4 regions of the Shewanella sp. SM73 genome follow, and region 1 is predicted to be linked to each of the others. Evidence: predicted binding sites of a transcription regulator. Region 1 holds the regulator's gene; each other region holds the start of a gene.
The links. The regulator MetJ, encoded in region 1, represses methionine synthesis genes. The targets are predictions, from matches to a motif close to TAGACGTCTAGACGTCTA.
Positions count from the first base shown of each region.

Region 2: serA (phosphoglycerate dehydrogenase) is a predicted target of MetJ. The motif match lies at 1,146-1,163, and genes of this name have one in related genera.
Region 3: msrA (peptide-methionine (S)-S-oxide reductase MsrA) is a predicted target of MetJ. The motif match lies at 2,904-2,921, and genes of this name have one in related genera.
Region 4: metK (methionine adenosyltransferase) is a predicted target of MetJ. The motif match lies at 2,257-2,274, and genes of this name have one in related genera.

Region 1 covers NZ_JAKKRY010000007.1:99,017-103,841, reverse strand. Annotated here, with positions in the region: gene nrfD (NrfD/PsrC family molybdoenzyme membrane anchor subunit) at 1-513, shown strand, start outside; gene L5M51_RS11825 (sulfite exporter TauE/SafE family protein) at 620-1,363, opposite strand; gene metJ (met regulon transcriptional regulator MetJ) at 1,498-1,812, opposite strand; gene metB (cystathionine gamma-synthase) at 2,025-3,188, shown strand; gene L5M51_RS11810 (bifunctional aspartate kinase/homoserine dehydrogenase II) at 3,200-4,825, shown strand, end outside.
Region 2 covers NZ_JAKKRY010000005.1:333,701-338,525, forward strand. Annotated here, with positions in the region: gene L5M51_RS10220 (helix-turn-helix transcriptional regulator) at 1-94, opposite strand, end outside; gene L5M51_RS10225 (DUF2238 domain-containing protein) at 489-1,097, opposite strand; gene serA (phosphoglycerate dehydrogenase) at 1,252-2,481, shown strand; gene ygfZ (tRNA-modifying protein YgfZ) at 2,636-3,598, shown strand; gene L5M51_RS10240 (two-component system response regulator) at 3,687-4,703, opposite strand; gene L5M51_RS10245 (PAS domain S-box protein) at 4,752-4,825, opposite strand, start outside.
Region 3 covers NZ_JAKKRY010000001.1:625,479-630,303, forward strand. Annotated here, with positions in the region: gene seqA (replication initiation negative regulator SeqA) at 26-568, shown strand; gene pgm (phosphoglucomutase (alpha-D-glucose-1,6-bisphosphate-dependent)) at 642-2,294, shown strand; gene msrA (peptide-methionine (S)-S-oxide reductase MsrA) at 2,412-2,891, opposite strand; gene astE (succinylglutamate desuccinylase) at 3,222-4,256, shown strand; gene L5M51_RS02790 (thiamine pyrophosphate-dependent dehydrogenase E1 component subunit alpha) at 4,419-4,825, shown strand, end outside.
Region 4 covers NZ_JAKKRY010000005.1:231,938-236,762, reverse strand. Annotated here, with positions in the region: partial or broken gene L5M51_RS09755 (transposase) at 16-344, opposite strand; gene L5M51_RS09750 (hypothetical protein) at 422-907, opposite strand; gene metK (methionine adenosyltransferase) at 1,063-2,214, opposite strand; gene tkt (transketolase) at 2,660-4,654, shown strand; gene epd (erythrose-4-phosphate dehydrogenase) at 4,771-4,825, shown strand, end outside.

The DNA of each region.
Region 1 (4,825 bases):
GAAGTATTGTTGTTTGTCCTCGCCATTGGCGTGGGGGCTTACACTGGCTTCTTAATTTCGGCGATGAATGCTTACCCTATGCTCAACACTGCGGTACTGCCTGCGCTGTTTTTAGTGTCAGGTCTATCGGCGGGCGCTGCGGCAAATGCGGTACTGGCGTTGCTGATGTTTAAGACGGACAGCCACGACAAAACCTTAGTGAAGATGCACGGTTTAGAATTGCCTGTGATGGCGATTGAAATCCTGTTCCTGTTCATGTTGTTCTGCGCCTTGTACTTCAAGGGCGGCGCGGCGGCTGCGGCCTTAGCATCGTTAACTTCTGGGTTATGGGCAAGCGTGTTCTGGATAGGCGTTGTCGGTATAGGTTTTGGTATTCCATTGCTGTTTATGCTGCTACCCGCCGCGACTCGCCACACTAAGGGCGCGATGATCATGGTGGCTTGTGCGAGCTTAACGGGCGTACTCGCCTTAAGACACTTTATTGTGTACGCAGGGCAAAGCTATTTAAGCTGAGTGTAAGCTGGCTTTACATATTGATAGATAAAGAAAAAGCACTGGCAATGTCAGTGCTTTTTTATTGTTTGAATCGTGAGAAGGTTTGCCAGTATAAGCAGGAGGCTTATTGGGGTAATAACTCGATAACCGACTTCACCGTTAGCACTAAGGCGCTGATACTGCACAGGACTAACGTCGCCATCTTTGTCTTCTCTTTATCGACACGGCCCACTAATCGTCCTGCGACTAAGTAACCTAAAATCACTGAGGGGAGCAGCATCAACGACAGCCACAGATGTTTTAATTCTAATAAGCCAGTGATTGCTAAAATGATCAGTGCAATCATGGAGCTAAAAATGAAGAAGGCCGACAGCGCTGCGCGAAACTGCGAGGCATCTTTGCCTGCCAACAAAATCGCCATCGGCGGGCCACCAATCGCGGCGATATTGCCGAAGATCCCTGAAACCACGCCCGCACCGAAGAGGGTTTTCTTATTCACTGGCAGGCTGAATTTATACAGGCTGAGGATCACTGCGACAGTCACAATGGCGGCGATGGATAAACCCAGTATGGGTTGAGGCGCAAACAGCAACAGGCTCGCGCCGATAAAACCGCCGGGCACGCGACCTAGGAGCGCATATTGCAAGCCATTGAATTCTAAGTGACCGCGTTCACGCACTAAGGTCAGCAGGGCGATGGAGAAACCCATAGCAATAACAGGCGCAGGTACAAGTTGTGGATCGACGATATACAGCAAAGGACTGGCGACAACCGCAAGCCCAAACCCAATCAGACTTTGGGTTAAGGCGCCCAGAAACACGACCAGCGAGGCTAAGGCGAGTGTCTGTGGATCTATCATAGAAAACATAGGATTTCCTATATCCCAAACCAACTCAAGATGGTGAAATTTAAAGTTTGAAGTCGCTTGGGTATAAACAAAAAGGGATCGTTAACGATCCCTATTGATGAGCACTGTGATATGACTTTGAAAGCGACGAGTCGCTATTCCATGTCTTCCCACTCGATTCCCATTTGATCCATCAACAACTTGGCTTCTGCGGGAATGCTGTCTGGATTATCTTTTGACAGATCGTCATCGTTGGGCAATGGCTGGCCAGTGTAGGCGTGCAAAAATGCCTCACACAACAGCTCGCTGTTGGTGGCGTGACGCAAATTATTGACCTGACGACGAGTACGTTCGTCCGTGAGGACCTTAAGCACTTTGAGCGGAATAGACACAGTAATTTTTTTTACTTGTTCATTCTTCTTGCCATGTTCAGCATAGGGGCTGATGTATTCCCCATTCCATTCAGTCATTGACTCACCTGTTATAACGCTAAATTCGGGGCAGATTTTAAACCCTTACAAAGAACAGTCAAATTATTGCTACTATTTCTTTGTGATTGCAAACAGATTTCTTTATGTTTAGACGTCTAAACGTCTTCACGCCTATTGACGATGGCGTTGGGCTTAGGTACATTTAGACGTCCAGACATCTCTATCAGTCTATCGAATTTAGGAGTCCACCCATGGCAGAGCGTCAATTAGCCACACTGGCAGTGCGTCAGGGTATCGAAAGCGATACTCAATATGGCGCAGTTGTGCCACCGATTTATTTGTCGACTAATTACGCCTTCGATGGTCATAAAAATCCCCGCGAATTCGATTACAGTCGTTCAGGCAATCCAACGCGCTGCATTTTAGGCGAAGCATTAGCGCAATTAGAAAAGGGCGCCACTGGCATAGTGACGTGCACTGGCATGGCGGCCATCACCTTAGTGACCACTTTGCTCGGCCCCGATGACCTATTGGTCGTGCCCCACGATTGTTACGGCGGTTCCTACCGTTTATTTACCAACTTGGCGAAGAAAGGCCAGTTTAAGCTCATTGTGGTCGACCAAACCGACAGCCAAGCGTTAGCCGCCGCCATTGCGCAGAATCCTAAGATGGTGTGGCTCGAAACCCCATCGAACCCGTTATTGCGTGTGGTAGATATCGAAGCCATTGCTAAGGCGAGCCATGAGGTCGGCGCGCTGGTGGTGGTCGATAACACTTTTTTATCGCCGATATTGCAACAACCCCTATTGTTAGGCGCGGATATCGTTATCCACTCCACCACTAAATATATCAATGGTCATAGCGATGTGGTCGGCGGCGCTGTGGTCGCCAAAAATGCGCAAATCGGCGAAAGCTTACATTGGTGGTCGAACACTCTAGGCTTAACGGGATCGGCCTTCGACAGTTATCTGACCCTGCGCGGCCTACGTACCTTAGCGGTGCGAATTCGTGAACATCAAGCCAATGCCCAGCGCATTGTTGAGGTATTAACGCAAAGCCCTGTAGTGAGCAAAGTTTATTACCCTGGTCTTGCGGATCACCCAGGTCATGGGATTGCAGCCAAGCAACAAAAAGGCTTTGGCGCTATGCTGAGTTTTGAGCTCAAGGGCGGCGAGGCCGAAGTCGTGGCCTTTTTAGGTGCACTCAGCTTATTTAGCGTGGCGGAAAGTTTAGGTGGCGTCGAAAGTTTAGTGGCAGTGCCCGCCACTATGACCCACAGAGCCATGGAGCCGCAGGCGCGTTTTGAGGCTGGTATTAAGGACACCCTATTGCGTCTATCGGTGGGTATTGAAGATGCCGCCGATTTAGTTGCAGATATTCAAGCAGGATTAGCCGCCGTTGCGGCTTGTCAGTAGAGGAATAATAGATGGCACGTTGTCACTTACATAAATTTGGTGGCTCCAGTTTAGCGGATGCCGATTGTTATCGCCGAGTCGCCCATATCCTGTTAACCCACGGTCATAGTGATGATCTCGTGGTGGTCTCTGCGGCGGGTAAAAGCACGAATTTCCTGTATAAATTATTAGCGCTGCGTGATGCGGGTCAGCTATGGCAAGAAGAATTACAAGTGCTGATCAGCTACCAACAGGGGTTGATTGAGCAGTTGTTGTCGAATGAACAAGCCCGCGATCTGCGTGAGCGTTTGGCCACAGATAAAGCGCAACTCATCAGCTTGTTGTCTTTAGACGAGCGCAACGAATACCAAATCAATCATGTGGTGAGCTTTGGCGAACGTTGGTCGGCACGTTTAATGGCGGCGCTACTGCGCGAATCTGGCGTGGCGGCAAGCCATGTGGATGCCTGTTCAATTTTAGTGGCCGATGAAGCCGCTGTACCGCAAATTCGGGTACAAGAATCCCGCGCTAAAGTACAAGCCCTATTAGCCGCGCATCCCAATGAACGCTTAGTGATCACAGGTTTTATCTGCGCTAACGAGCGTGGCGATACCCTATTACTTGGCCGTAATGGTTCAGATTTTAGCGCCAGCCTGATTGCTAGTCTCGCCGATATCGAGCGCGTGACTATTTGGACCGATGTGGAAGGGGTGTTCAACGCCGATCCTAATAAAATCAACGATGCCAAGTTACTGAAAAGCATGTCACTTGCCGAAGCCGATCGCCTCGCGCGTTTAGGCTCGCCAGTATTACATTCGCGCACTCTGCAGCCTTTGTTTAATACCGAAGTGAGTTTAGCGGTACGCTCAAGTTATGCATCCCACACCGACTTTACCTTGATCGCGCCCCACAGTTCGTCGGCGAGCGCGCCTGTGGTGACTAACCTCAATGCTGTTGTCCTGTTCGGCTTTAAACTCACAGGGGAGTTAACTCGTTTATTAGATTTATTGATTGCCGCGGGTTTAACGCCATTGGCCCATTGGACCTCTGCCCATCAAAGGGTTGAACTTGCCTATACCGCTGAGAATCAAAAACAAGTTCAAAGATTACTCGATGCCGAGGCAGAAGCATTAGGGATCAGCGAGCAGCAGATCAACACAGATTTTGGTTTAGTTGCATTAGTAAGTGCCGACGCCGAACATTATCGCCGCAGCTTCGCCCGTTTACTGAGCCGTGATGCTAAACCTTTGTTCAGTGGCGATTTAAGTTTAGTGACGTTAGTGCCCCAGTCACAGGTGAATCTGTTAACCCAAAAAGTCCACCGTCGCTGCGCTGGCCCGCGTAAACGCATTGGCGTCCTGCTGCTCGGTGTGGGTAATATCGGTGAGGCTTGGATCGATCTGTTTAAGTCGGTTTCACCCTCACTAGACCATGAACTCGAAGCCAGTGTTGAGTTAGTCGGTTTAGTCAGTTCGAGTAAAGCCTTGATTAAATCAACTGGGATTAATCTTGCCGCGTGGCAAACAGAGTTTAATACTGAAGCAACGCCTTGGCAGTATGAACATTTATTCGAGCAATTAGAGCAAGTTAATTGCGATGAGCTGGTGGCCTTAGATATCAGTGCCAGCGCCAGTTTGACGCTGCAATATCCAGAACTG
Region 2 (4,825 bases), on a different contig from region 1:
TACGCGTTTTCAAACCTATGGATTCAGCGAGTAACGCTAAATGACATGGCGCGGCCATTTGGTGTAAAAAAACCAATTCATTAATTGTGCTCAATGACTCTCCTCCCTGAAAAGTATTCTCTATTGCAAAATGGTATGTTTGACTCGTCTTTTTAGTTAGATTTTTCAACATTCCATTAACCTAGTTAATTCTGACTAGTTAACGATTGAAAAACATCACCCAAATGTACTATTCCCTGTTTAATGCTAGTAGGTTCGACTAACTCACCACAATAAAATGGAATAACAGTCAAAAATACCGTTTTACTTGGCCAACGCCCAGCACCTAATACTTTCCAACTATGACGTTATCAATCCAAAGTTGCAACACAAAGAAAACACAATAACAACACTAAAGTATGACAACTCAATGTCATCACACTCACACCATATATTTCAGGGAAAAAAGTCTTACAACTCAAACAGAGAGCATCACCCACTTTTAGCCGCTAAATCCTCTGCTTGAGTCTCGCGATTTGTTTATCTTGAAAACGAGACAGTAAAGCTAACGCGACAATAGCACCAATGAGGGCAAGAAACATGTCAGATTGGGTATCCCATACATAGCCTTGAGTCCCTAAAAAGGCTTCAGCCCCTTCGCCAGTTGCCACGGCAACCCACCATTCGATCAGTTCATAAAACGCCGAAAAAGCGAGTACAAAACAAGTGGCAAGAAACGCACACCAAGCCCCAGGTTTAACAGCTTGATTACGCAACATAATTTCACGGGCGAGCATGGCTGGGATAAAACCTTGCGCAAAATGACCCACTTTATCGTAATTATTACGTTCTGAACCCATCCAATCGGCAATCGTGTCGAATAACGGCACTTCAGCGTAAGTATAATGAGCACCTACAAACAACACACAGCAGTGTATTAAGACGAGAAAATATACTAAAGGTGTCAGTGGAAAACGTTTGCGAGTAAAGAATAAAATCGGTACAGCAATCAATGCAGGCAAGGCTTCGAGCCACCACGTGAAAGGATCTGCGGGTTTTATCGCCGACCACACCAAAACTGAGAGGTAAATACCGCACCATGCGATTTTGTTATTCAATGTTTCTTCCTCTTATGCGATATTGTTCTAAATTTAGAATATTAACTTTAGCCATCTAGCCCTCCACACTGAGCAAAAAAAGTGCTACTTTGGTGGGTGAAGGTTGTGAGCATATCATAAGAAACATTTCTATTAATTAGAGGGTACCCATATCATGGCGAAACATTCGCTGGACAAGGATAAGATCAAGATCCTGCTGTTGGAAGGCGTCCACCAATCTGCGGTCGATGTATTTGAACGTGCGGGATACACCAATATCGAATACCACAAAGCTTCCTTAAGCGATGAAGCCTTACTTGAGTCCATTAAAGATGCGCATTTTGTGGGACTTCGTTCGCGTACCCAATTAACTGCAGAGGTGCTGAAACGTGCCGAGAAGTTAATCGCGATAGGATGTTTCTGTATTGGAACCAACCAAGTTGACCTTGCCACCGCCGAATCCCTTGGTATCCCAGTATTTAACGCGCCATTCTCAAACACTCGCAGTGTTGCCGAACTCGTGATTGGCGAAATCATTATGTTGATGCGGGGTATCCCTGAACGCAACGCTATCGCTCACCGTGGTGGCTGGATGAAAACCGCAGCGGGCAGCTATGAAGTGCGTGGTAAAACCTTAGGTGTAATTGGTTACGGCCATATTGGTACTCAGCTTGGCATTCTGGCGGAAACCTTAGGTATGCGTGTCGTGTTCTTCGATATCGAAGACAAACTGCCACTAGGTAACGCACAACAAGTCCATTCGTTGGAACTCCTATTAGCACAAGCTGATGTAGTAAGCTTACATGTCCCTGAAACTCCACAAACAAAAGACATGATAGGCGCTGCCGAGTTTGCAGCAATGAAAAAGGGCAGCATCTTTATCAACGCATCACGCGGTACTGTAGTCGATATTGAAGCTTTAACCGTTGCGTTAAAAGAACGTCACCTCGCAGGTGCAGCAATCGATGTATTCCCCGTTGAACCACAATCGAATGACGATGAATTTATCAGTCCTCTACGCGGTTTAGACAATGTTCTCCTCACGCCGCACGTCGGCGGTAGCACGGCCGAAGCCCAAGAAAACATTGGTATCGAAGTCGCGGGTAAGCTCGCTAAATACTCAGACAACGGCTCAACCGTTTCTGCGGTTAACTTCCCTGAAGTGTCATTACCAACGCATAAAGGCACCTCGCGCTTGCTGCATATTCACCAAAACCGTCCGGGCGTGTTGATCAAGATCAACCAAGCCTTCTCGGAAAAAGGCATCAACATCGCCGCCCAATATTTGCAGACCACCGCAGAAATTGGTTATGTCGTGATGGAAGTCGACACAACTCAAGCGGAAGAAGCCTTAGTTGAACTTAAAGCCATTGAAGGTACATTGCGTACCCGCGTGCTGTTTTAAACTTTAAACTCCACTCGCTTTAAGCCTATCGACTAAAGCACACATAATAAGGCGCACAGATCATTCACAGATATGTGCGCCTTATGCTTTTGAGCCAACTGGAATTCCGTTACAATCTAGCCTCTCACATCGTCTTCATTTTCAGGATCTCGCTATGACTATTTCAGTTTCTACGCCCCATTGGGATCTGGACGCTACCTTGCCTCCACTTATGCTTGCCAACTTATCTCATTTGGGCCTCATCAAAGTCGTTGGAGAACAAGGCCGCAGTTTTATCCATGGCCAAGTGACCACAGATATCAGCTCATTGGCCACAGATCAATGGCGCTGGGGCGCCCATTGCGATCCTAAAGGTAAAATGCTGGCCAGTTTCAGAACCTTTGCCATTCAAGATGCACTCTTTATGTTGATGCCAAAGGATGCCATCGAAGTCGATTTACCCCAGTTACAAAAATATGCCGTGTTTAGTAAAGCCACCCTAAGCAATGCATCCGCTGAGTGGACTCTGCTCGGGGTTGCCGGTGAACAGGCAAACCAATTCGTGAACAAACATTTTGGTGACATTCAGCAAGAGCTCACACTCATTGAAAATGGTGCGATTTTAAAAGACGCTGAACGTTTTATTTTAGTATTAACACCAGATGCCGCAGCAGCTTTAGTTGCGCAATCGGAACTGAGTGTATTTGACGCCAGTGCATGGCAAGCGTTAGAGATTGCAGCAGGTTACCCCAACCTTGCCGCCAGCCATGCCAGCCAGTACGTACCGCAGATGTGTAATCTACAAGCGGTTAACGGTATCAGCTTCAACAAGGGCTGCTACATGGGACAAGAAACCATAGCGCGAATGAAATATCGCGGTGGTAATAAACGCGCCCTGTATATTTTGCGCGGTCACACCAATCTTCAAATCAACCTAGCATCAGGCCTTGAAATCGCGATGGAAGACAGTTTTCGCCGTGGAGGTCAAATCATTGAGTTTGTACAGCGCGGCAACCAAGTCTTGTTAACCGCCGTACTTCCTAATGACACGGCTAATGATACTCAACTACGTTTTGCCGACGATGAACAATCACATTTAACGATCCAAGCCCTGCCTTACTCATTAGATGAAGCATAATACTTTGATTTAATATGATTAGTATAAAATATTGAAGCAGAATAAAGGCGCCAATGGCGCCTTTATCTTAGTCAATGCACTTCGAGCATTAATTTTCTAAATAAGTATCTCGAATAGCAATTGCTTCTGGCAGGATTTGCTTGAACTCCTCCACAAGCTTAGGATCGAAATGTTTTCCCGCTTGATTTTCAAATAGCTCCATAGTCGCTTCAATCGTCCAAGCCTGCTTGTAAGGACGCTGGGACGTCAACGCATCGAACACATCCGCAATCGCGGTGATACGCCCTTCAAGGGGAATTTCTTCGCCTACCAAGCCATTGGGGTAACCTGAACCATCCCACTTCTCATGGTGAGTTAAGGCGATACGGCGGGCCATTTGCAATAACGGATCGCTATGTTCACCAATAATTTCTGCACCTATGGCGGCGTGCTGCTGCATAATTTCCCATTCCTGCGCATCAAGTTTCCCAGGCTTTTTCAGCACTGCATCAGGCGTACCGATTTTACCAATATCGTGCATAGGCGCCGCATTAAAAATCAAGTCACAAAAGGTTGTCGGTAAGCCGAGCTTTATCGCTAATATACGGGCGTAATGGCTCATACGCACAACATGTAGACCCGTCTCGTTGTCTTTGTATTCAGCGGCACGACCAAGACGACGGATAATCTCGAAGCGGGTTTCTTCTAATTCGTGAGTACGAACTTTAACTTGTTGTTCGAGTAGACGTTTTTGATCATAGAGCGCAAGATGCGTTTTAACTCGCGCTTTAACGACAGGCGCACTGACAGGCTTAGTAATGTAATCCACCGCGCCCAATGCAAAACCTTGGGCTTCATCAGCAATTTCAGATAAGGGGGTCACGAAGATCACCGGAATATGGCTGGTCAGCGGCTCTTGCTTTAGCAGCTTGCAGACTTCATAGCCATTCATACCTGGCATCATGACATCGAGTAGAATCAAGTCAGGCCGCGATTTTGTCACTAACGCTAATGCCCTTGGCCCATCGATCGCCACTTTGACTTTGTAATCATCACCTAGAATACCAATCAAAATATCAATATTCTCAGGTGTGTCATCGACGACTAATATTGTTGCTTTTTCCATTAACAACTCCACTCAATGTCACGCATTATAAATTCGCGCTACCGCTTTCTATCCTAACTGTGTAATCACATCGTCAATTAAGTCGATTGCCTCATCAAACTGATACTGGTTAATCATAGATA
Region 3 (4,825 bases), on a different contig from region 1:
CGAATAACAAAGGATAATTAAGGTTATGAAATATATCGAAGTAGATGAAGAGCTCTATCGTCATATTGCCAGCAAAACAGAACGAATTGGTGAGAGCGCCTCTGACATTCTTCGTCGATTACTCGGCCTGTCCGTCGATGCGGTCGAACAACCCCAGCCTTTGGCGATTAGCCAACCCAGTCTTGAAGCTGAACCTATTCAGCCCATCGCGGCGCAAACAGTGCCAGCAGTGAATGATTTTAGTCGCTTAGTCGATGAACATCAGTTATCGCAGCAAAAAGGCGCAGTAGGTCGTTTTCTGTTTTTGCTCGAAAGTTTGTATCAATTAGCCCCAGAGCAATTCTCACAAATTTTGCAGATCCAAGGGCGCGATCGTTTGTATTTTGCTCGCTCTAAGGAGCAACTGCTCGAAGCGAGTGCTTCGGCTAACCCAAAAGAAATTGGTGCAAGTGGTTTCTGGGTAACGAGTAACAACAATACCGCCAAGAAACGCACTATTTTATCGGAAGTTTTAGTGCAATTTGGTTGTGATGCGACAGTAGCAGCGGGCATCGCCGAGCGCGTTTAATCCTCGGGTGAGCCTGGTTAGTACGACATTTTTCTACTTTTTCTAATTGTAATTGAGTGCAGGAGAGCCATAGGTGGCAATACATCAAAGGGCAGGACAAATCGCTAATCAGACGGATCTGGTCAATATTCCAAAACTGATGAGCCATTATTACAGCATCACGCCAAATATGGATGACGTACAACAACGCGTCACCTTTGGCACTTCTGGGCACAGAGGCTGCGCTTCCAATGGCAGTTTTAACCAACAACACATTTGGGCGATTACCCAAGCTGTGGTTGACTACCGTCAATCGGCAAATATCGATGGGCCGCTGATCCTTGGGATTGACACCCATGCGTTATCCTATGCGGCCTATTTGTCGGCAATTGAAGTGCTGGCGGCAAATAAAGTCACAGTGAAAATCCAACAGAACGATGGATTTACGCCAACGCCAGTGGTGTCCCATGGGGTTATTTGCGCCAATCGTGAAGCCAATATTACGGGGGCGGCCCTGTCCGATGGTTTGATCATTACGCCTTCCCATAATCCTCCTCAGGATGGCGGCATCAAGTACAATCCACCCCATGGTGGACCGGCCGAAGGTAATATCACGGCTTGGATTGAATCGCGAGCCAATGATTACCTGCGCCAAGCGTTAGCTGGCGTGCAAAAATTAGCGTATGCCGAAGCGCTGGCATCAGGCTATGTCAACGCCATTGATTTGATTACACCCTATGTGGCTGATTTAGAAAATGTTATCGACATGCAGGCGATTGCTAAGGCTAAGCTGCATATCGGTGTTGATCCGCTCGGTGGTTCAGGGATTTTCTACTGGGCACCGATTGCCGCGCGTTATGGGCTCGATATCACCTTAGTTAATGATAAAGTTGACCCAAGCTTTAGCTTTATGCCGCTGGATAAAGACGGCAAAATCCGCATGGATTGCTCGTCTCCCTATGCGATGGCAGGTTTACTCGCCCATAAAGAATCCTTTGATTTATGCCTTGGTAATGATCCTGACTATGACCGTCACGGCATCGTTTGCCCTGGTACGGGTTTGATGGATCCGAATCATTATCTTGCGGTCGCTATCGATTATTTACTGACACACAGACCAGATTGGAGCGATACCTTAGCCATAGGTAAAACCTTAGTATCGAGTGCGCTTATCGATAAAATCTGTGCTTTCCACGGCAAAACGTTACTCGAAGTGCCAGTGGGTTTTAAGTGGTTTGTCGATGGTTTAGCCGAAGCCACAATCGCCTTTGGCGGTGAAGAGAGTGCTGGCGCGGCATTTTTACGCCGTGATGGCTCTACTTGGTGTACGGATAAAGACGGTTTTATTCTAGGGTTACTTGCGGCAGAGATCCTTGCGGTGACAGGTAAAACCCCAGGTCAGCGTCACCAAGAGTTAGTAAAACAATTTGGCCAAAGCTTTTATAAGCGTATCGATAGCCCAATCAGTCTTGAAAACAAGGCCAAATTTGCGTTATTGAATGCTGAAACCTTAAATGCCACTGTGCTTGCGGGTGAGTCAATCGAAAACGTGTTAACCCATGCGCCGGGCAATAATGCGGCCATTGGTGGCATCAAAGTGACTACGGCGAATGGTTGGTTTGCGGCGCGTCCATCGGGCACGGAAGCGTTATTTAAGATCTACGGCGAAAGTTTTATCAGTGAGCAACATTTAGCTGAGATCATCAAAGATGCGCAGGCATTAATTGATAAGGCGCTAAACGCTTAATCCAGTAGTAGGTTTAGCTAACGCCTCAAAATAAAAAAACGCACTCAGATTTGAGTGCGTTTTTGTTTGTGTCTAATTCAGCTGTGAGTAGTTGATCTAATACTGATTTGACCGTACTTAGTATTCGATATGACAACTCGGTAAGTTATTCTTATCGATGTAATTTTGATGATATTCCTCAGCAACATGGAACTGTTGCAATGGCACAATTTCAGTGACGATATGGCGTAATCCCCAACGACCTGAGCGGGCAAAAGCTAATTTTGAGGCTTCTGCGGCCGCTTTTTGCTCACGGTCGTGGAAGAAAATGGTGCTGCGATATTGGGTGCCAATATCTCCGCCTTGCATGTTCAGACTCGTTGGATTGTGGTTTTTCCAAAATACATCGAGCAAGTCTTCATAACTGACAAGGGCGGGATCGAATTCCACTTGCACCACTTCGGCATGGCCCGTTTTGCCTTTTTTGACTTCTTCATAGGTTGTCGCCGCATTATTGCCGCCCATATAGCCGCAGGTGGCATTCGATACGCCGTTCACTTGTCTAAAAAAATACTCTACGCCCCAGAAACAGCCGGCACCAAAGGTTGCTAACGCCATAATTAAATCCAATAGAAGTCTAGATGGCTAAGAATTGTGATAAAACTTGAGTGCAAAAGCAAGCCTCAAGCTAGAATATTTATCATGGGAAATTCTTAGGGAATGTCCTAAGAATTTAACAATCAGCTTAGTTGAATGTCATTCCGCTTAAAACTGGGTCCTACGGCAATAAATGTCTGAGAACAGCACTAAAAACATGTGTTAGTATTGAAGCCGTTTTTTAGGTGCGAGTGAGACTAACCGCGGTGAGATAAATGCTTAAGTGGTCATTACTGCCTGTACTTATGCTATTGCGCCAATACTGTTACACATCATTATAAGGAGAATTCTGTGTTACAAGCTCTGTTAGATTCAAAGGATTTTTTAGCGCTCACCTTAGCCCATCCTGAACAGTTCGATGGCGAATTTTCATTTAACTTAGGCGATCATACTCAAGTGGAAGTGTGGGATACCGGTGTTATTGTTTTCGAACCAATACAGAATGAAGGAAAAGATATTGTGCTTTCCTGCGGTGTTCACGGTAACGAGACCGCGCCCATTGAACTCTGCAATAGCTTAATTAAACAACTTCTACAGCAAAAGATCATCGCAAAGCAGCGCACTTTATTTCTCATTGGTAACCCATTAGCGATTAATAACGGCACGCGGATTATTGACGAAAACATGAATCGTCTCTTTAGTGGTGAGCATTCCAATCCACCAGGGTTAGTGAACCCTGAGCGAGTACGCGCGAAAAAACTCGAAGCCTATGTCGATCGTTTTTATACTGCGGTTGCCGATGGACGTCAGCGCATCCATTATGATCTGCACACGGCGATGCGCGCCTCGAAGCATGAAAAGTTCGCTATCTATCCCTATCGTCCAGGGCGCGCCTTTAGCGGCGAGCAAATTATGTTTTTAGCCGCAAGCTGCGTCGATACAGTACTTTTCCACCATGAACCGACCACGACCTTCAGCTATTTTTCCTCTGAACGCTACGGTGCCGATGCCTTTACCATTGAGCTTGGCAAAGTGTATCCCATGGGGCAGAACGACATGACGCGTTTTATCGCCACCCATGAAATGTTCATGCGCTTGATCACCGCTAAGCCGTTGGAGCTGGATGAATTTGATGCCGATAAGGTTAACTTGTACCAAGTGTGCCGCGTCATCAATAAACATTTCGATGATTTTGAATTTACCTTCGCAACTGATGTCGAAAACTTCAGATCTTTCCCGAAGGGCTTTGTTTTAGCGCGGGAAGGTGGGCAAGAAATTAAAGTGGAGCACGAGTTTGAGTCTGTCGTGTTCCCTAATGCCAAAGTGCCTATTGGTAATCGCACTGTGATTTGCCTGATCCCTGCGGTGAATGCGGACGTGCGTTAGGCTTGTAAAGCAATATATACATGCGTGGCAGGGATAACTTGTGGTTTGAGCTATGCCAATGGTTGATAGGTAGTTTACGTTAACGTAATGTTCGTCGGGCATATTCGTATAAACAGACGCATCAAAACGCTTTGATGCGTAATGAGATAACAAGAGCACAATATGAGCAAAGCAACACCCAACACTGATACAGTGCACCGTGTCGGCTTCTTGGATAAGGCATCGCTACACATTCCTATCCTTCGAATTCTACAAGCCGACGGCACCACTTATGAAACCGCGGTTTTGCCTGTGATAGATGAAACCTTAGCCACTAAAATTTACGATACCTGTGTATTCACTCGGGTACTTGATGAACGTATGCTTGGTGCCCAGCGCCAAGGGCGCATCAGCTTCTACATGACCTGTACGGGTGAAGAAGCAGCGATTGTCGGCAGTGTGGCCGCACTCGATCAAGAAGATGTGATCCTCGCGCAATATCGCGAGCATGCGGCGCTGCGTTATCGCGGCTTTACCACTGAACAGTTTATGAATCAGATGTTCAGTAACGAGAAAGATCTTGGTAAAGG
Region 4 (4,825 bases), on a different contig from region 1:
ATAAGGTAACTCTCATGACTCATGACTCAGTGCACCTGCACTGTGCTGGTGAGTCTGCACTATCGAGCCATCAATAAAGACCCATTCCGTGTCGGCCATTTTCACTAAAGCTTTGAATAAATAGGCCTGAATGTTTTTTTAGATCATAAATAAAACCGTCTAAAGACCGTATTCCAATGGTCCAACTCTTTGGGTAAATCTTGCTAAGGGGGGCCTGCTAGAAGGTGGTAAAGAATGCCTTCGAATGTTTGTCTATGTTCAGGTTTATCATAAACACGGCCTGTGCTTTTCATTAAATGAAATAGTGTTTCCCAGCGTGCATTGGTTAGCATCAGTATTGGCATGCTCTCTAAAAATCATCCTCGAAAGCTCAATAGATCCTAGATGAAGTCAGAAACATTAAAGGTGCTAGCGTATAAGCCTAAAGAATCAGCCATTGCCCGTTTGGGTAAGTACCAATATAACCAAAGGGTATTCTTCCACAGAGATACCAAGATAGGCGTTCACTCGTAAAGGCTGAAAGTTTAACGTCAGCTAGGAGCAGTGTTGCGAGCGTATTAGCGTCATCGGATGTCAGCGCGCATATTTCTGCAACGGGAATAATTTTCCAAGTGGCGAGGTAAGCTGACTTAGAAATTTCATCGACTTCGCTGTCAGAAATCCAAGCATGCACATCATTTACTACTGCCTTTGTTTTTAACGAATTAGCCAAGTCATGATCTGTTACACACAGGCTTTCATATTGGATTTCGTAAGGTGTTTCAAAAAAGGCTTCAGGATCGGATTCAAGAAAAGCGGCGATCTCCTCTAATGTGCCGTATGTCTTTGCTGTTTCCTCTGGCTGACCTACGTTGGCAGCCCATGCACAAGATTGAAGTTGCTGTAATAAGATGGCGTTATCGGTCATGGGATCAGTGCACTCTAATGGTCTGTGTATATGCTGCTTTTTATCTTGCCATATTTGTCTTAGCACTATTAATCTAACTAAATGTCAGGCATAAAAAAACCGCTGGGTAGCGGTTTTTTATGGGTCTTAAGTGTAAAAATTGAAATGAATTAAGACTATAGACCCGCGTCAGCGCGCAATATTTCGGCTTTATCAGTCGCTTCCCATGGGAATTCGCTGCGACCAAAGTGGCCATAAGCGGCGGTCGCTTGATAAATTGGACGTGCTAAATCTAGCATGGCCGTTAAACCGTATGGGCGCAGTTCAAAGTGTTGACGGACTAACTTGATCAGCACTTCTTCAGACACTTTACCGGTACCGAAGGTCTCGATGCTGATAGAGGTAGGTTCTGCTACACCAATAGCGTAAGACACTTGGATTTCACAGCGATCAGCAAGACCTGCTGCAACTATGTTTTTTGCCACATAACGGGCAGCGTATGCTGCGCTACGGTCCACTTTTGATGGATCTTTACCAGAGAATGCGCCACCACCATGACGGGCCATGCCGCCGTAGGTATCAACGATGATCTTACGACCGGTTAAGCCGCAATCGCCTACTGGGCCACCGATAACAAAACGGCCAGTTGGGTTGATAAAGAACTTAGTGTCTTTGTTTAGCCATTGAGCTGGTAATACTGGCTTGATGATGGTTTCCATCACGCCTTCAATTAAGTCGGCTTGTGAAACGTCATCTCTGTGCTGAGTCGACAATACGACAGCATCAATACCGACAATTTTGCCATCATCATAGGCAAACGTGACTTGGCTTTTCGCATCTGGGCGTAACCAAGGTAGCGTGCCATTTTTACGCACTTCAGACTGACGTTTCACTAATGCGTGGGCATAGGTGATAGGTGCAGGCATCAGAATGTCGGTTTCGTTGTTGGCATAGCCAAACATTAACCCTTGATCGCCAGCACCTTGCTCTGCAGGGTCTGCGCGGTCTACACCTTGATTAATGTCGGGTGATTGCTTACCAATGGCGTTTAATACTGCGCATGAGTCTGCATCAAACCCCATATCTGAATGGGTATAACCAATTTCACGCACCGTTTTACGGGTGATTTCTTCAATATCAACCCAGGCAGAGGTAGTTACTTCACCACCTACTAATACCATGCCAGTTTTGACATAAGTTTCACACGCTACGCGTGCTTTTGGATCTTGAGCCAGAATTGCATCTAGCACAGCATCAGAAATCTGATCTGCAATCTTATCGGGATGACCTTCTGAGACCGACTCAGAAGTAAACAAGTGCTTTGCCATAGTAGGAAAATCTCGTCGTTAGCATTCAAACGTGTAGAAGCATCTACATCTAGACGGCTATTTTAGTTTAAATCCGATTGCCGATCACCCCCGATAATAAAAAATCCTCTCAGATTGTGACCTGAAAACGACTACGCTCAGTCATAAATAGGTTATTTTTCTTATATTTCATAGTATTAAGTTTGCTATGTTTTTGAGAAATTTATTTCTCCATTACAAGTGATCCTTGCTATGCCCTCTCAAGTAAACGCGAGCAAAGTGACTGGCTTGTTTCTGCGACTTGTATACCCAAGCGACCTGAATCCTGCATCTTCAAGTTGTTTGGGTATATATTCGGCCATCTTTTGCTGAGTGAATGGTAATTTTAGTTTGCGTCACACTGGCATGTAGGGGAAAATATGCATCCAAATTGCCCGCTAGACCCCACAAACAAGCAGGAGAGAGCATGTCTTCCCGTAAAGTACTCGCAAACGCAATCCGTGCGTTAAGTATGGATGCAGTTCAAAAAGCAAATTCAGGCCATCCCGGCGCCCCAATGGGTATGGCAGATATTGCTGAAGTGCTGTGGAATGATTTCCTTAAGCACAACCCGAACAATCCGAAATGGGTAGATAGAGATCGTTTTATCCTCTCCAACGGTCACGGTTCAATGCTGATTTACTCTTTACTTCACCTGACTGGTTATGAATTACCAATTGAAGAGCTAAAACAGTTCCGTCAATTGCATTCTAAAACACCGGGTCACCCAGAATACGGTTACACCCCAGGTGTTGAAACCACAACGGGTCCACTCGGTGCGGGCATCAGCAACGCTGTCGGTATGGCGATTGCTGAGAAAACCTTAGCGGCACAGTTTAACCGTGATGGTCACGATATCGTTGATCACTACACTTACTGCTTCCTCGGCGATGGCTGTTTGATGGAAGGTATTTCCCACGAAGCCTGTTCATTAGCCGGTACTTTAGGCTTAGGTAAACTGGTCGCATTTTGGGATGATAACGGTATTTCTATCGATGGCCATGTTGAAGGCTGGTTCACCGATGATACGCCAAAACGTTTTGAAGCTTACGGCTGGCATGTTATTGCCGGTGTCGACGGTCACGATAGCGCGGCAATCCGTGCTGCTATCGAAGCGGCTAAAGCCGTTACCGATAAACCAACAATGATTTGCTGCAAAACCATTATCGGTTTTGGTTCACCCAACAAATCTGGCAGCCACGATTGTCACGGCGCGCCACTAGGCGATGCAGAAATTGCAGCCGCCCGTGAATTCCTTGGCTGGCCACATGCACCATTTGAAATCCCTGCTGATGTTTATGCCGGTTGGGATGCCAAAGAAGCCGGTGCGGCACGTGAAGCTGCGTGGAACGAGAAGTTTGCAGCTTATCGCGCTGCTCACCCAGAACTGGCTGCTGAATATGAGCGTCGCGTTCTGAAAGGTGAATTACCGGCTGATTTCGAAGAAAAAGCGCAGGCATTCGTGCAAGCATCACAGGACAAAGCCGAAGGTATTGCGAGCCGTAAAGCCTCACAAAATGCTATCGGTGCATTTGGCGCTATGTTGCCTGAACTGTTAGGTGGCTCCGCTGACTTAGCAGGTTCTAACTTGACACTGTGGTCAGGTTCTAAAGGTATTCAAGACGACCCAGCTGGTAACTACATTTACTACGGCGTGCGTGAATTCGGCATGAGTGGCATTATGAACGGTGCTTCGCTGCATGGTGGTTTCATCAACTACGGCGCAACGTTCATGATGTTCATGGAATATGCTCGTAACGCAGTGCGTATGTCGGCGCTGATGGGTATTCAAAACATCTTCGTTTATACCCATGACTCTATCGGTCAAGGTGAAGATGGCCCAACGCATCAACCAGTTGAGCAATTAGCTAACCTGCGTATGACGCCAAATATGGCCGTATGGCGTCCATGTGATGCGGCAGAAACGGCAGTTTCTTGGAAAGCTGCGATTGAGCGCCGTAATGCACCTACGTCACTGATCTTCAGCCGTCAAAACCTGAAAGCGCAAGCGCGTACCGCTGAGCAATTAGCCAACGTGGCTAAAGGTGCTTATGTACTGCAAGACTGTGCGGGTACACCAGAACTGATCCTGATCGCAACTGGTAGCGAAGTACAATTGGCAATGGATGCAGCCGCTGCACTGACTGAGCAAGGCAAACACGTTCGCGTAGTCTCTATGCCATCGACGACTGAGTTCGATAAGCAAGATGCTGCTTATAAAGAATCTGTATTACCACGTGCTGTGACTAAACGTGTGGCTATTGAAGCGGCGCATACCGATTTCTGGTACAAGTACGTCGGTTTTGAAGGCACAGTTGTGGGCATGACCACATTTGGTGAGTCTGCGCCGGGTAACGTGCTATTGAATCACTTCGGTTTCACCGTTGAAAATGTGCTGAATGCTGCAAAATCATTGGGCTAATCGCTCAAGGGATTAGATTCAATACAAAAGGTTAAACTTTTTAAGTGTTAATCTGTATAATGCGGCCTGCAATCGTTTGCAGGCCGTTTTTGTATTAAGAGGAAATTGAGACCTCAATGATCCGAGTCGCTATCAATGGTTATGGCCGTATCGGCCGCTCTATTCTCCGAG